DNA from 2 places in the Kitasatospora sp. NPDC059571 genome. Region 1 is predicted to be linked to the other one. Evidence: predicted binding sites of a transcription regulator. Region 1 holds the regulator's gene; the other holds the start of a gene.
What was found. The regulator HrcA, encoded in region 1, represses chaperone genes, less so after heat shock. The targets are predictions, from matches to a motif close to TTNGCACTCNGNNNNNCNGAGTGCNAA.
Positions count from the first base shown of each region.

Region 2: a site for HrcA is predicted at 2,012-2,038, ahead of groES (co-chaperone GroES). Genes of this name have one in related genera too.

Region 1 is NZ_JBHWBW010000397.1:258-6,934, forward strand. It holds partial or broken gene ACFV0G_RS30855 (TolB family protein) at 1-469, shown strand, start outside; partial or broken gene ACFV0G_RS30860 (16S rRNA (uracil(1498)-N(3))-methyltransferase) at 659-1,375, opposite strand; gene dnaJ (molecular chaperone DnaJ) at 1,448-2,587, opposite strand; gene hrcA (heat-inducible transcriptional repressor HrcA) at 2,658-3,746, opposite strand; gene htpX (zinc metalloprotease HtpX) at 3,970-4,905, shown strand; gene ACFV0G_RS30880 (hypothetical protein) at 4,917-5,501, shown strand; gene ACFV0G_RS30885 (DUF2785 domain-containing protein) at 5,536-6,306, shown strand; partial or broken gene ACFV0G_RS30890 (DUF3097 domain-containing protein) at 6,343-6,677, shown strand, end outside.
Region 2 is NZ_JBHWBW010000359.1:220-7,587, forward strand. It holds gene groL (chaperonin GroEL) at 1-1,469, opposite strand, end outside; gene groES (co-chaperone GroES) at 1,565-1,870, opposite strand; gene ACFV0G_RS29390 (methyltransferase domain-containing protein) at 2,153-3,328, shown strand; gene ACFV0G_RS29395 (polysaccharide deacetylase family protein) at 3,304-4,179, opposite strand; gene ACFV0G_RS29400 (hypothetical protein) at 4,223-4,480, opposite strand; gene tsaD (tRNA (adenosine(37)-N6)-threonylcarbamoyltransferase complex transferase subunit TsaD) at 4,477-5,556, opposite strand; gene rimI (ribosomal protein S18-alanine N-acetyltransferase) at 5,549-6,043, opposite strand; gene tsaB (tRNA (adenosine(37)-N6)-threonylcarbamoyltransferase complex dimerization subunit type 1 TsaB) at 6,040-6,693, opposite strand; gene ACFV0G_RS29420 (MarR family transcriptional regulator) at 6,778-7,227, opposite strand.

The DNA.
Region 1 (6,677 bases):
CGCGCCCGAGCCGCTGTCGCTGAACACCTTCTCCGACGAGGACGCGAAGCCGCTGCCGACCACCGGGAACGTCTGGATCAGCGGCGGCGGCGCCCAGCACGGCACCACCGTCTACGCCAACACCACCGACCACGAGGTCTACGTCCGCGACGACTACCTGCGCCAGCAGGGCGCCGCGATCGCCGTCGGCTCCGAGCCGGCGCTCTCCCGGGACGGCGAGGAGATCGTCTTCGTCCGGTCGGTCGCGGGCCACGACCACCTCTTCGTGCAGGACGTGCAGCAGGGGAAGCCGGTCGCCCGGGACCTCACCCCGCACGCCACCACGGACTACACCGAGCCGGCCTGGTCGCCGGACGGCCGGACGATCGCCGCCCGCACCGCCGCCGGCGTCGTCACCCTGCCCGTCGACGGCTCCGCCGCACCGGTCCTCGCGGTCGCCGGGCCCGGCATGCCGGCCTACCGCGGCTGAGCGGCACCCGGCCCGCACGGGCGAACGCCGGAGAACGCGGGACGGCCGGGCGCAGAAGCGCCCGGCCGGGCGGTGGGGGGGGGCCGCGCGGGGTGTGATGGCCGCACCCCGGGGGGGGGGGCCGGTGGGGGCGAGCAGGCGCGGGGGGGCGGGGTGGGGGGCCCCGGGGCGGGGGCGGCGGTGGCGCTGGGCGCCGGCCGCCACGCCCGCGGTGGAGGTGCGCAGCACCGAGGGGCCGAGCCGGTAGGGGGCGGCGCCCGCACCGGCGAACGCGGCGAGCTCCTCGGGCGAGACGCCGCCCTCGGGGCCGACCACCAGGACGATGTCGCCCGTGCCGGGCAGGGCGGCGGAGGCGAGCGGTTCGGCGCCCTCCTCGTGCAGCACCGCGGCGAGCGCGGCCTGCCCGAGCAGCGGCAGCAGCTGGCGGGTGGTCATCGGGTCGTGGACCTCGGGGAAGCGGAGCCGGCGGGACTGCTTGCCGGCCTCGCGGGCGGCGGCCCGCCACTTGGCGAGCGCCTTGGCGCCGCGGTCGCCCTTCCACTGGGTGATGCAGCGGGAGGCGGCCCACGGGATCACGGCGTCCACGCCGACCTCGGTCATGGTCTCCACGGCGAGCTCGCCGCGGTCGCCCTTGGGCAGGGCCTGGACGACGGTGATCCGCGGGCTCGGCTCGGGCTCGGTCCGGACGGCGGCGACCTCGACGTCCAGCGCGTCCTTGCCGTGCACGGCGGCGACCGTGCCGTCCGCGCCGCGGCCGAGGCCGTCCGCGAGGGTGATCGCCTCGCCGGGCTCCAGCCGCTTCACGGCGGCGGCGTGCCGGCCCTCGGGCCCGTCCAGCCGCAGCAGGGCGCCGGGGGCCGCGCCGGCCAGCAGGGCGCTCTCGACGACGAAGACGGGCGCGGTCATGCGGGGGTTCCTTTCGGGTGCGGACACGCCGCTGCCCCGCCGGGGGGTGTCCCCCGCCGGGCAGGAGCCGGATCAGCGGCCGGTGTAGGCGTCCTTGAGGCGGGAGAACAGCCCCTGCTGGCCGGGCGCGAACTGGCCCGAGGGCCGCTCCTCGCCGCGCAGCAGGGCCAGGCGGCGCAGCAGCTCCTCCTGCTCGGGGTCGAGCTTGGTGGGGGTCTGCACCTCGACGTGCACTATCAGGTCGCCCCGGCCGCCGCCGCGCAGGTGGGTGATGCCCCGGCCGTGCAGCGGGATCGACTGGCCGGACTGGGTGCCGGGCCGGATGTCGACCTCCTCGACGCCGTCGAGGGTCTGCAGCGGCACCTGGGTGCCGAGCGAGGCCGCGGTCATCGGGATGGTGACCGTGCAGTGCAGGTCGTCGCCGCGCCGCTGGAAGGTCGGGTGGGCGGTCTCGGCGATCTCCACGTACAGGTCGCCGGCCGGGCCGCCGCCCGGGCCGACCTCGCCCTCGCCGGCGAGCTGGATCCGGGTGCCGTTGTCGACACCGGCAGGGATCTTCACGGTGAGGGTGCGGCGGGCGCGGACGCGGCCGTCGCCGGCGCACTCCGGGCACGGGGTCGGCACGACGGTGCCGAAGCCCTGGCACTGCGGGCAGGGCCGGGAGGTCATGACCTGGCCGAGGAAGGAGCGGGTGACCTGGGAGACCTCGCCCTTGCCGCGGCACATGTCGCAGGTCTGCGCGGAGGTGCCGGGTGCGGCGCCCTCGCCGTTGCAGGTGGTGCAGGTGACGGCGGTGTCGACCTGGAGTTCCTTGGTGGTGCCGAAGGCGGCCTCCTCCAGGGTGATCTCCAGCCGGATCATCGCGTCCTGGCCGCGCCGGGTGCGCGAGCGGGGGCCGCGCTGGCCGCCCGCGGCGCCGAAGAAGGCGTCCATGATGTCGGAGAAGCCGAAGCCGGCCGCGCCGAAGCCGCCGGCGCCACCGCCGCCGCCGTTCGGGGAGAGCGGGTCGCCGCCGAGGTCGTACACCTGGCGCTTGGCCGGGTCGGAGAGCACCTCGTAGGCGGCGTTGATCTCCTTGAACCGCTCCTGCGTCTTCGGGTCCGGGTTGACGTCCGGGTGCAGTTCGCGCGCGAGGCGACGGAACGCCTTCTTGATCTCGTCCTGGCCCGCATCCCGCCGGACGCCGAGTACCGCGTAGTAGTCCGTGGCCACCAAATGCTCCGCTTGTTCCGCCTCTTAGAAGTGCTTGCGACTGGTCTCCCGCGCCGGGCGCGGTGTGCTCCTACGACTCGGCCAGGATCTGACCCACGTACCGTGCCACCGCTCGCACCGCCCCCATTGTGCCCGGGTAATCCATCCGGGTCGGACCGATCACACCCAGCTTTGCCACGCTCTGGTCGCCCGAACCGTAACCGACGGAGACGACGGACGTGGAATTGAGGCCCTCGTAGTCGTTCTCCCGGCCGATCCGGACCGTCATCCCGGACTCCGCGGTCTCACCCAGCAGGCGGAGCAGGACGACCTGCTCCTCCAGGGCCTCCAGGACCGGCTGGATGGTCAGCGGGAAGTCGTGGCCGAAGCGCGTCAGGTTGGCCGTGCCGGCCAGCATGATCCGCTCCTCGTTCTGCTCCGCCAGGGTCTCGAACAGGGTGGCGAGCACCGTGGAGACGGTCGGGCGGTCGGCGGGCTCGAAGCCGGCCGGCAGGTCCTCCAGCAGCGCCGGGACGTCGGGCAGCCGCCGGCCCGCGGCCCGGGCGTTGAGCTTGGTGCGCAGGTCCGCCAGGACGCTCTCGCCGACCGAGCCCGGGCAGTCGACCATCCGCTGCTCCACCCGGCCGGTGTTGGTGATCAGCACCAGCATCACCTTGGCGGGGGCGAGCGCGACCAGTTCGACGTGCCGCACGGTGGAGCGGGTCAGCGACGGGTACTGCACGACGGCGACCTGCCGGGTCAGCTGCGCGAGCAGCCGCACCGTGCGGGCCACCACGTCGTCCAGGTCGACCGCGCCCTCCAGGAAGTGCCGGATGGCGCGCCGCTCGGGCGGGGTCATCGGCTTGACCTCGGCCAGCCGGTCGACGAACAGCCGGTAGCCCTTGTCGGTGGGGATCCGGCCGGCGCTGGTGTGCGGCTGGTGGATGAAGCCGTCCTCCTCCAGCGCCGCCATGTCGTTGCGGACGGTGGCCGGGGAGACCCCGAGGTTGTGCCGCTCGACCAGGGCCTTGGAGCCGACCGGCTCCTCGGTGCCCACGTAGTCCTGGACGATCGCCCGCAGCACCGCGAGGCGCCGCTCGTCCAGCGGCCGGACGTTCGGGCGCGCCTCGACCAGGCGGGCGTCGGCCCTGCCGTCGTCGGCCCTGCGCTCGCCGGCCATGGGGCACGCACCTCCGTCTTCGTCCGTTGAGTCGGGTAGCCGTCCGTTGTCTGGCACTCCGGATGGCAGAGTGCCAAAACCGTACCTGCCAGTGTAAGGCCCACCTTCGACGGCAGGAACGGGCCGCCCACGTGATCCTCGACCGATCCCGTCGTGGCGGACGGTGCCCCTCCGGCCGGGGAGTGGCAGCATCGAAGTCGAGCGAGCTATCGAAGGAGCAGCGATGTCGTCGTCACGGCAGCACTCCCGCTTCGCACCCGACCGCGGTCTCACCGGTCGGATGGTCACCACGATGTTCCTCATCGGCCTGGTCTACGTCGGCTTCACCGGACTGCTGATCGCGCTGCTGCGCGGCGCCTGGCCGATCATCGTGCTGATCTCCGGCGCGCTGTTCGTCGCCCAGTTCTGGTTCAGCGACAAGATCACCGAGAAGGCGATGGGCGCCCACCAGGTCAGCCCCGAGCAGTACCCGCAGCTGCACGGCACGATCGACCGGCTCTGTGCGCTGGCCGACATGCCCAAGCCGCGGGTCGCCGTCGCGGACAACGACATGCCGAACGCCTTCGCCACCGGCCGCAACCCGGACAAGGCGGTGGTCTGCGTCACCACCGGCCTGCTGCGCCGGCTCCAGCCCGAGGAGCTGGAGGGCGTCCTCGCCCACGAGCTGTCGCACGTCGCCCACCGGGACGTCGCGGTGATGACCATCGCGGGCTTCCTCGGCGTCCTCGCCGGGGCGATGACCAGGATCGCCTTCTACGGGGGCTTCTACGGCAACAACCGCAACAGCAACGACCCGAACACCGCGATCGCGCTGATCGTCATCCCGCTGGCCAGCATGGTCGTCTACGCGCTGAGCTTCCTGCTCACCCGGCTGCTGTCGCGCTACCGCGAGCTCGCCGCCGACCGGGCCGCCGCCCAGCTCACCGGCCGGCCCAGCGCCCTGGCCTCGGCGCTCACCAAGGTCACCGGGCAGATCGCCGCCATCCCGAGCGAGGACCTGCGCCGCTCGCAGCCGTACAACGCCTTCTACTTCGCCCCGGCGCTCGGCGCCCGGGAGACCGCCGCCCAGCTGTTCTCCACCCACCCGACGCTGGAGCAGCGGCTGGCCCAGCTGGCCCGGATCAGCACCGAGCTCGGCCACGGCGAGGCCGGCCACTGAGAGGAGACCCCGTGGGATTCCTGGACGCCCTGCTCGGCCGGACCAAGCCGGTCCGGCCCGACCTCGACCAGCTCTTCGGCATCCCGTCCGCCGCGCTCACCCTGGAGGCGGCGGCCGGCTTCCGGCCGACCGGGCTCGGCTCGGTCTGCTTCGCGGCCGTCGAGGGCGGCGCCTTCGACGAGGTGCAGCGGCAGGTGCGGGCCCTGCTCGACGCCGACGCCGACCGCGGCGGCGTCCCGGTGGAGGCCTCCCGGGACTCCTACGGCTACTCCTGGCTGCTGGCCCGGCACACCCCCGAGGAGCTGCCCGACCTGGTCAACGACCTGCACGCGGTCAACAGCGAGCTGGAGGCCAACGGCTTCGGCCCGCAGCTGCTCTGCTCGATCGTCGCCTTCCGCAACACCGAGGGCCAGTCCCTCGGCCTGGTCTACCTCTACAAGCGCGGCACGTTCTACCCCTTCGCCCCGATGCCCGGCGGCGGCGAGAAGCGCAACAGCCCGGTCGAGCTCCAGGTCAAGGCCATGCTCGGCGACGACCTCCGGATCGAACAGGACCTGACCCGCTGGTTCCCGGTCTGGGGCGCCCCGGGCCTGTAGCCGGACCGGTGGCGGCGGCCCTAGGGTCGCTCGGGTGATCGACTGGACCGGCACCACCGCGACCGCCCCCTCCCCCGAGCTCCTGGACGAGGTGGTCGGCGCCCTGCGCTCGCCCGACCCGGTGCTCCGCGACGAGCTGGCCTTCACCCGGCTGGCGCAGTGGGTCCCGCTGCTGGAGCCGTCCCGGCGGCAGGAGCTCGGCGACCGGCTGGCCGGGTGGTTCACCGCCCCGGAGATCCAGGCGCGGACCTTCGCCCCGCTCGTGCTGGCGAGGATCGTGGGGTGCGGCGGGTACGACCCGGCCTGGCTGTCCGCCTTCACGCAGTGGTACCCCGGCGAGCGCGACCTGCGCGGCCACGACGAGCGGCTCGGCTGGCTGCACGCCGTCGCGCACGGCGCCGACCTGCTGGCCGCCTTCGGCCGCTGCCCGCGGGCCGACCCGGCGCCCCTGCTGGCCACGGCCTGCAGCCGGCTGCTCGCCCCGACCGCGCACGTCTTCGACGCGATGGAGGACGACCGGCTCGGCTTCGCCCTGGCCGTGGTGCTGACCCGCGCCGAACTGACCGAGAGCGAGTCGCTGGCGTGGCTGGAGCCGATCGCCGCCGACTTCGCCGCCGCGGAGCCCGGCCCGGTGCCGCCGTACGCCTCCAACACGATGCGCACGCTGCGGGTGCTCTATCTGCTGGCCGACCGCGGTGTCCGGCCCGAGCGGCGGCACGGCGAGGCGGTGCCGCTGCGGCACGCGGCGGCCGTCCGCGAGCGGGTCGCCGCCGTGCTGGCGGTCAACTCGCCGTACGCCGGATGAGGGATGAGCCCACGTCAGGATGCCTAGAATTCGTCCATGCGCAGCAGGGAGTACGGCCCGGACCTGACCCCGCCGTGGAAGCGGCAGGAGGCGGCGCCGGAGGTGGCGGCGGAGCGGGAGCTGGTGGTGGAGGAGGCGGCCACCGGGTTCTGCGGGGCCGTGGTGCGGTGCGAGAAGACTGCGGAGGGGTTCACGGTCACGCTGGAGGACCGTTTCGGCAAGCACCGGGTGTTCCCGATGGTGCCGCGCGGGTTCCTGCTGGAGGGCCGGGTGGTGACGCTGGTCCGTCCGACCGGGCCGGCGCCCGCCCGCACGCCCGGGCTGACCGCCTCCGGTTCGATCGCGGTGCCCGGCGCCCGGGCCCGGGTGGC
Region 2 (7,368 bases), on a different contig from region 1:
TTCACCAGGTCGCCGTACTCGCCGGTGGCCGCGTTGTAGCCGTGGCCGGCCTCCAGGTCGGCGACCTTGGAGGTGATGACGTAGCCCTCCAGGCCGGCGTTCTGGGCGATCCAGCGCAGCGGCTCGGCGAGCGCCTTGCGGACGACCGCGACACCGGTCGCCTCGTCACCGGACAGGCCCAGGCCGCCGTCCAGCACCTTGGCGGCGTGCACGAGCGAGGCGCCGCCGCCGGCGACGATGCCCTCCTCGACCGCGGCGCGGGTGGCGGAGATGGCGTCCTCGAGGCGGTGCTTGCGCTCCTTGAGCTCCACCTCGGTGGCCGCGCCGACCTTGATGACGCACACGCCGCCGGCCAGCTTGGCCAGGCGCTCCTGCAGCTTCTCGCGGTCCCAGTCGGAGTCGGTGGCGGCGATCTCGGCCTTGATCTGGCCGACGCGGCCGGCCACCGCGTCCGAGTCGCCGGCACCGTCGACGAGGATGGTCTCGTCCTTGGTGACGGTGATGCGGCGGGCGGTGCCGAGCACGTCCAGGCCGGCCTGGTCGAGCTTGAGGCCGACCTCCTCGGAGATGACGGTCGCGCCGGTGAGGACGGCGATGTCGCCGAGGATCGCCTTGCGGCGGTCGCCGAAGCCGGGGGCCTTGACGGCCACCGCGTTGAAGGTGCCGCGGATCTTGTTCACCACGAGGGTGGACAGCGCCTCGCCGTCGACGTCCTCGGCGATGATCAGCAGCGGGCGGGAGCCGCCGCCCTGCAGGATCTTCTCCAGCAGCGGGAGGAGCTCCTGGATGGAGGAGATCTTGCCCTGGTTGATCAGGATGTACGGGTCCTCGAGGACCGCCTCCTGGCGCTCCGCGTCGGTCACGAAGTACGGCGACAGGTAGCCCTTGTCGAACTGCATGCCCTCGGTGAACTCGAGCTCCACGCCGAAGGTGTTGGACTCCTCGACGGTGATGACACCGTCCTTGCCGACCTTGTCGATCGCCTCGGCGATGAGCTCGCCGACCTGGGTGTCCTGGGCGGAGAGGGACGCGACGGCGGCGACGTCGTCCTTGCCCTCGATCTCGCGGGCCACCGAGAGCAGGTGCTCGGCGACGGCGGCGACGGCCTTGTCGATGCCCTTCTTCAGGGCGGCCGGGCCGGCGCCGGCGGCGACGTTGCGCAGGCCCTCGTTGACCAGGGCCTGGGCGAGCACGGTGGCGGTGGTGGTGCCGTCGCCAGCGACGTCGTTGGTCTTGGTGGCGACCTCCTTGACGAGCTGCGCGCCGAGGTTCTCGTACGGGTCGTCGAGCTCGACCTCGCGGGCGATCGTCACACCGTCGTTGGTGATGGTGGGGGCGCCGAACTTCTTGTCGATGACGACGTTGCGGCCCTTGGGGCCGATGGTCACCTTGACGGTGTCGGCCAGCTTGTTGACACCGCGCTCCAGCGAGCGGCGGGCGTCCTCGTCGAACTGCAGGATCTTCGCCATGTTCCCGTTCCTCAGGGGTTCTACGTCGGTTGGACCAAAGGGCACGCCCCGGCCCGGGTCAGTGCTGACGCGGTTCCGGGGCGTGCCGTGACGACTTACTTCTCGATGATGGCGAGAACGTCGCGAGCCGAGAGGACGAGGTACTCCTCGCCCTGGTACTTGACCTCGGTGCCGCCGTACTTGGAGTACAGGACGATGTCACCGACGGCGACGTCGAGCGGCAGGCGCTGGCCATCCTCGAAACGGCCCGGGCCGACGGCCAGGACGACGCCCTCCTGGGGCTTCTCCTTGGCGGTGTCCGGGATAACCAGGCCGGAGGCCGTGGTGGTCTCGGCGTCGAGCGGCTGGACCACGATGCGGTCCTCGAGCGGCTTGATGGCAACCTTGCTGCTGGTGGTCACGTCCGAGCTCCCCTTCGGAGATTACGGGGTTGTCTAACAGGGAAGGGCGATGTCCGCAGGCCTGCCGTCGCGGGGGTCAGGCGCACTCCGTCGCATTGGCACTCACCCGGGGGGAGTGCCAGGAACGACCATAGGCCGCCGTTAGCACTCAGTCAACCAGAGTGCCAACGGCGTGGCTCGCAGAATCGCGGGGCGGCGCGCACGCGTCCTCGCGCCCGGGCGGCGGCGGTGCCGGCCGCGACCGCGTCGGCGACCGGCCCGGAGGACCGGGACAATGGCCGGGTGGAGATCGAATCGTTCCGGGCCCTGCTGACCGACGAGGGCCGGGCCCTGCTGACCGAACTGCGCGGATTCCGCGAGTCGGACGAGCTGGCGCTGGCCACCAGGCTGCGCCGGGACCACCCGGTGGACCTGGTCCGCGCCGCCTTCGAGCAGGCCCGGCTGCGGCAGCGGGCGGCGGCGAAGTTCGGCAGCGACGCCGAGTCGATGTACTTCACCCCGGACGGCGTGGAGCAGGCCACCCGGCGCAGCGTCGCCGAGTGGCGGGCGCGCCGGTTCGCGGACCTGGGCGTGCGCACGCTCGCCGACCTGTGCTGCGGGATCGGCGGGGACGCGATCGCGCTGGCCCGGGCCGGCGTGCGGGTGCTGGCCGTCGACCGCAGTGAGCTGACCTGCGCGGTGGCGCGGGCCAACGCGGACGCGCTGGGCCTGTCCGCCCTGGTCGAGGTGCGCTGCGCGGACGTGGCGGAGGTCGACACGGCCGGCTTCGACGCGGTGTTCACCGACCCGGCGCGGCGCACCGCGCGGGGCCGGGTGTTCGACCCGGAGGCGTACTCGCCGCCGCTCTCCTGGGCGATCGGCGCGGCCCGCGGCACGCCGTTCGGGGCGCTCAAGGTGGCGCCGGGCATCCCGCACGAGCTGGTTCCGGAGGGCGCCGAGGCGGAGTGGGTCTCGGACCGCGGCGAGGTGAAGGAGGCGGTGCTCTGGTTCGGCACCGGCGCGGCGCAGCCCTACCGGGCGACGGTGCTGCCCGGCGGGCACAGCCTCACCGGGACCGGCCGGCCCGCCGCGGCCGGCCCGGTGGGGCGGTACCTGTACGAGCCGGACGGCGCGGTGATCCGGGCCCGGCTGGTGGCGGACGTCGCCGAGCAGGTGGGCGGGCGGCTGATCGACCCGATGATCGCCTACATCACCTCGGACGAGCTGGTGCCGACCCCGTACGCGCACGCGTACGAGATCGGCGAGGCGCTGCCGTACAACGTGAAGCGGCTGAAGGCGCTGCTGCGGGAGCGGGGCGCCGGCACCGTGGTGATCAAGAAGCGGGGGATCGCGATCACCCCGGAGGAACTGCGCCGGCAGCTGAAGCCGAGCGGCCCCCACGAGGTGACGGTGATCCTCAGCCGCACCGACCACGGCCCGCTGATGATGCTGGGTCAGCCGGTCGGGGCGGCGATGTAGTCCTCCAGCCGGGCCACCGCGAAGCCCTGCTCCTGGATGCGGCTGAGCAGTTCGCCGAACATCTGGGTCATGGTCTCGCCCTTGAGGTCCTTGGGGCCGCGGAAGTGGGCGAGGATGATGTCGCCGGGCCGGAGCTTCTTGTCCGCCGCCTGGTACTGCATGTCGTGGATCTGCATGGACTCCCGCCAGAGCACCACGGCGCGCGGGCCGCAGGCCTGGACGGCGGCGTTGAGCGCGGTGGTGTGGGCGCCGTCGCCGTACGGCGGGCGGAAGAGCAGCGGCGCGGTGCCGTACTCCCGGGTGAGCGCGCTCTGGTCGTCGCAGACCTCGGACTTCTGCTTCTCCGGGGAGGCCTTGCTCATCGCCGGGTGGTCGACGGTGTGGTTCTGGATGTGGTTGCCGAGCGCCTGCAGCGGCTTGAAGTAGCCGTAGTCGCCGCTGATGAGGTCGCGGGTCAGGAACATCGAGACCGGCACCTTGAGGTCGTTCATCATCGCGACGAACTTCGGGTCCTTCTCTGCGCCGTCGTCGAGCGTCACGAAGACGACCCGGTCGGTGGTCGGCACCTCGCTGAAGACCGGGACCTGGCCGGTGCGGGTCAGCTTGATCGGCTTGTCGGCGGGGGCGGCCGGTGCGGCGGGCAGCGGCTTGAGGCCCCACTTCGACCAGGCGGCGGCGTCGGGGGCCGCGTCCCGGCCGCTGGGGGTGCCGCTCGGGGCGGGCGCGCTGCCGCCGGCGCTGCCGGGCGGCGGCGCCTGGGTCCGGGGCGTCGCGGGGGCCCCGCCGCACCCGCTGGCGACCGTGAGGAGGGCCAGTGCCCCCACCGCCGTGAACCAAGACCTCTTCAGCACCGCGCGCCCCCACCCGTGTTCAGCGAACTCTCAGGAACGCACGCTACTCGACGTGGCGGGAGGTGAAGGACCAGCGGTGCACCGGGCGGGCGAGCAGCTCGGCGGGCGGGTCGCCGACCGGCTCCGCCGACCCCGTCCACCAGGTGATCAGCAGGACCCGGCCGCCGTCCGCGGTCAGCAGTTCGGTGCGGTCGGGGGCGGCGGCGCGCAGCGCGGGCAGCGCGGTGCCGCGCACCCAGTGCTCCAGGTCGCCGGCCCGGCCCTCGGCGGCGCGGGCCTCCCACATCAGGGCACGGGTCACCGCAGCGACTCGTGCGCGTGCGCGTGGAACTCGGTGTGCGGCACGTGCACCTCGGTGACCGGCAGCGAGGAGTCCGCGGACAGGTCGAAGGCGGAGGGGGTGCGGCCGCGGCGGACCATCTCGGAGCCGAGTGCGGCGACCATCGCGCCGTTATCGGTGCACAGGCCCGGGCGGGGCACCCGCAGCACGATGCCCGCCCTGTCGCAGCGCTGCTGGGCCATCTCGCGCAGCCGGGAGTTGGCGGCGACGCCGCCGCCGATCATCAGGTGGTCCACGCCGTTGTCCTTGCAGGCACGGACGGCCTTGCGGGTGAGCACGTCGGTGACGGCCTCCTGGAAGGACGCGGCGACGTCGGCGACCGGCACCTCCTCGCCGGCCCGGCGCCTGGCCTCGACCCAGCGGGCGACCGCGGTCTTCAGGCCGGAGAAGGAGAAGTCGTAGGCGGGGTCGCTGGCGGTGCTGAGGCCGCGCGGGAAGGCGATGGCCCTGCCGTCGCCGTCACGGGCCATCCGGTCGACGACGGGGCCGCCGGGGAAGCCGAGGCCGAGCACCCGGGCGACCTTGTCGAAGGCCTCGCCGGCCGCGTCGTCGATGGTGGCGCCGAGCGGGCGGACGTCGCTGGTGATGTCGGTGGACATCAGCAGCGAGGAGTGGCCGCCGGAGACCAGCAGGGCCATCGTCGGCTCGGGCAGCCGGCCGTGCTCCAGCTGGTCGACGCAGATGTGCGAGGCGAGGTGGTTGACCCCGTACAGCGGCTTGTCGAGGGCCCAGGCGTACGCCTTGGCGGCGGAGACGCCGACCAGCAGGGCGCCGGCCAGGCCGGGGCCGGCGGTGACGGCGATGCCGTCGAGGTCGCTGGCCTTGACGCCGGCGGTCTCCAGGGCGCGCCGGATGGTCGGGACCATCGCCTCCAGGTGCGCGCGGCTGGCGATCTCGGGGACGACGCCGCCGTAGCGGGCGTGGTCGTTGACGCTGGAGGCGACCGCGTCGGCGAGCAGCGTGGTGCCGTGGACGATGCCGACGCCGGTCTCGTCGCAGGAGGTCTCGATACCGAGGACGAGCGGTTCGTCAGCCATTGTTCGGGTCCTTCGCATCGTGCGTGGGGTGGTCGAGTCGCATGACGAGCGCGTCGACGTTCGCGGGCTGGTAGTAGCCGCGGCGGACGCCGACCGGCCGGAAGCCGAATCGCTCGTAGAGCCGCTGGGCGCGCAGGTTGTCCACCCGGACCTCCAGCAGCAGTTCGGTGCAGCCGCGGGCGGCGGACTCCTCGACCAGGTCGGTGAGCAGGGCGGCGCCGAGGCCGCGGCCCTGGATCCGGTCGTCGACGGCGATGGTCTGGACGTCGCCCTCGGCGCCGATCGTCATGAGTCCGGCGTAGCCGACCACGGCGCCGTCCGGGTCGGTGGCGACGGTGTAGTGGCGGGTCCCGCCGGGGTGGGCCTCGGCCAGTTCGGACCAGTACATGCCGCGCGACCAGGCGTCCTCGGGGAACAGCCGCAGTTCGAGCTCCATCACCGGTTCGATGTCCCACCAGCGCATCGGCCGGAGGGTGATCGCGGTCATGCCGGGAGCACCGCCTTGTAGCCGGCCGGGACCTGGGCGTCCGGGCGGCGGAGGTAGAGCGGGGCGTTCGGCAGCAGCTCGCGGCCGGCGGCGAGCTCGGTGGCGGCGAAGTCGGCCAGCGCCCCGGCCGAGACGTGCTCGGGGCCGGCCGCGCCGGGGAAGGTGTCCGGGTAGAGCAGGGCGCCGGCGCCGACCGAGCGCCCGGGCGCGGCCAGGTCGGCCGGGCGGTCGACGGACGGCCCGGCGGTGCGGGCGCCGTCGGCGTCGTACGAGGCCCAGTAGACCTCCTTGCGGCGCGCGTCGGTGGCGACCGTGAACGGGCCGGTGACGCCCTCGCGGCGGGCCCGGTGGGCGATCGCGTCGAGGGTGCAGACGCCGTGCACGGGCAGCGAGAGCGCGTGGCCGAGGGCGGCGGCGGTCACCAGGCCGACCCGCAGGCCGGTGTACGGGCCGGGGCCCACGCCGACGGCGATCGCGGTGAGCTCGCGCTTGTCGACGCCGGCGGTGCGCAGCACGTCGCCGATGGTGGGCAGGAGCAGCTCGCCGTGCCGTCTGGCGTCGACCGTGTAGGACTCGGCGAGGACGGCGGTGCCGTCGTGGACGGCGGCGGTGACGGCGGGGGTGGCGGTGTCGAACGCGAGCAGCAGCACGCGTCCAAGGTTAGACCGCGAGGGGCGGCCCGGTGGACCGGCTCCGGGCCCGGGGCCCGCGGGCCGACTCCGGGGGTGCGGCGGTCAGGGCCGGGTGAGCCGCTCCAGGACGGCCATCGCCTCGACGACGGTGTGCCGCTCGGCCTCGGTGCAGCGGTCCTGGAGGCTGCGGGCCAGCCACTCCTCGCGGGCCTGGCGGTAGTCCTCCAGGCGCTCGCGGCCGGGGCCGGAGAGGCTGATCAGCTGGCGGCGGCCGTCGTCGGGGTCGGGCCGACGGGCGATCAGGCCGCGTTCCTCCAGGGCGCCGAGGGTGGCGGCGACGGACTGCGGGCGGACCCGTTCGGCGGCGGCGAGCGCGCTGGCCGAGGCGGGGCCCTCCTTGCCGAGCCGGCTGAGGACGGACATCTGGGACGGGGTCAGGTCGCCCGGCTCCTGGAGCTCGCGCAGGCGGCGGCGGAGCCGGCCGAAGACGACCCGCAGGTCGCCGGCGGCCCGGGCGGCCGATTCGGAGATGCGCCCGGCGGTCTCGTCCATGGCCCCAGGATAGGACCCGCAGTCCGGGCTTGGCAGGACAACCTGGCCGGTTCCGGGGCGCCCGCGGCGGACCGGTCCGTCCCGACCAGGGGAACACACCATCGGATCGGCCCGGTCCGGCGGCCGGGACCTGGCACGATG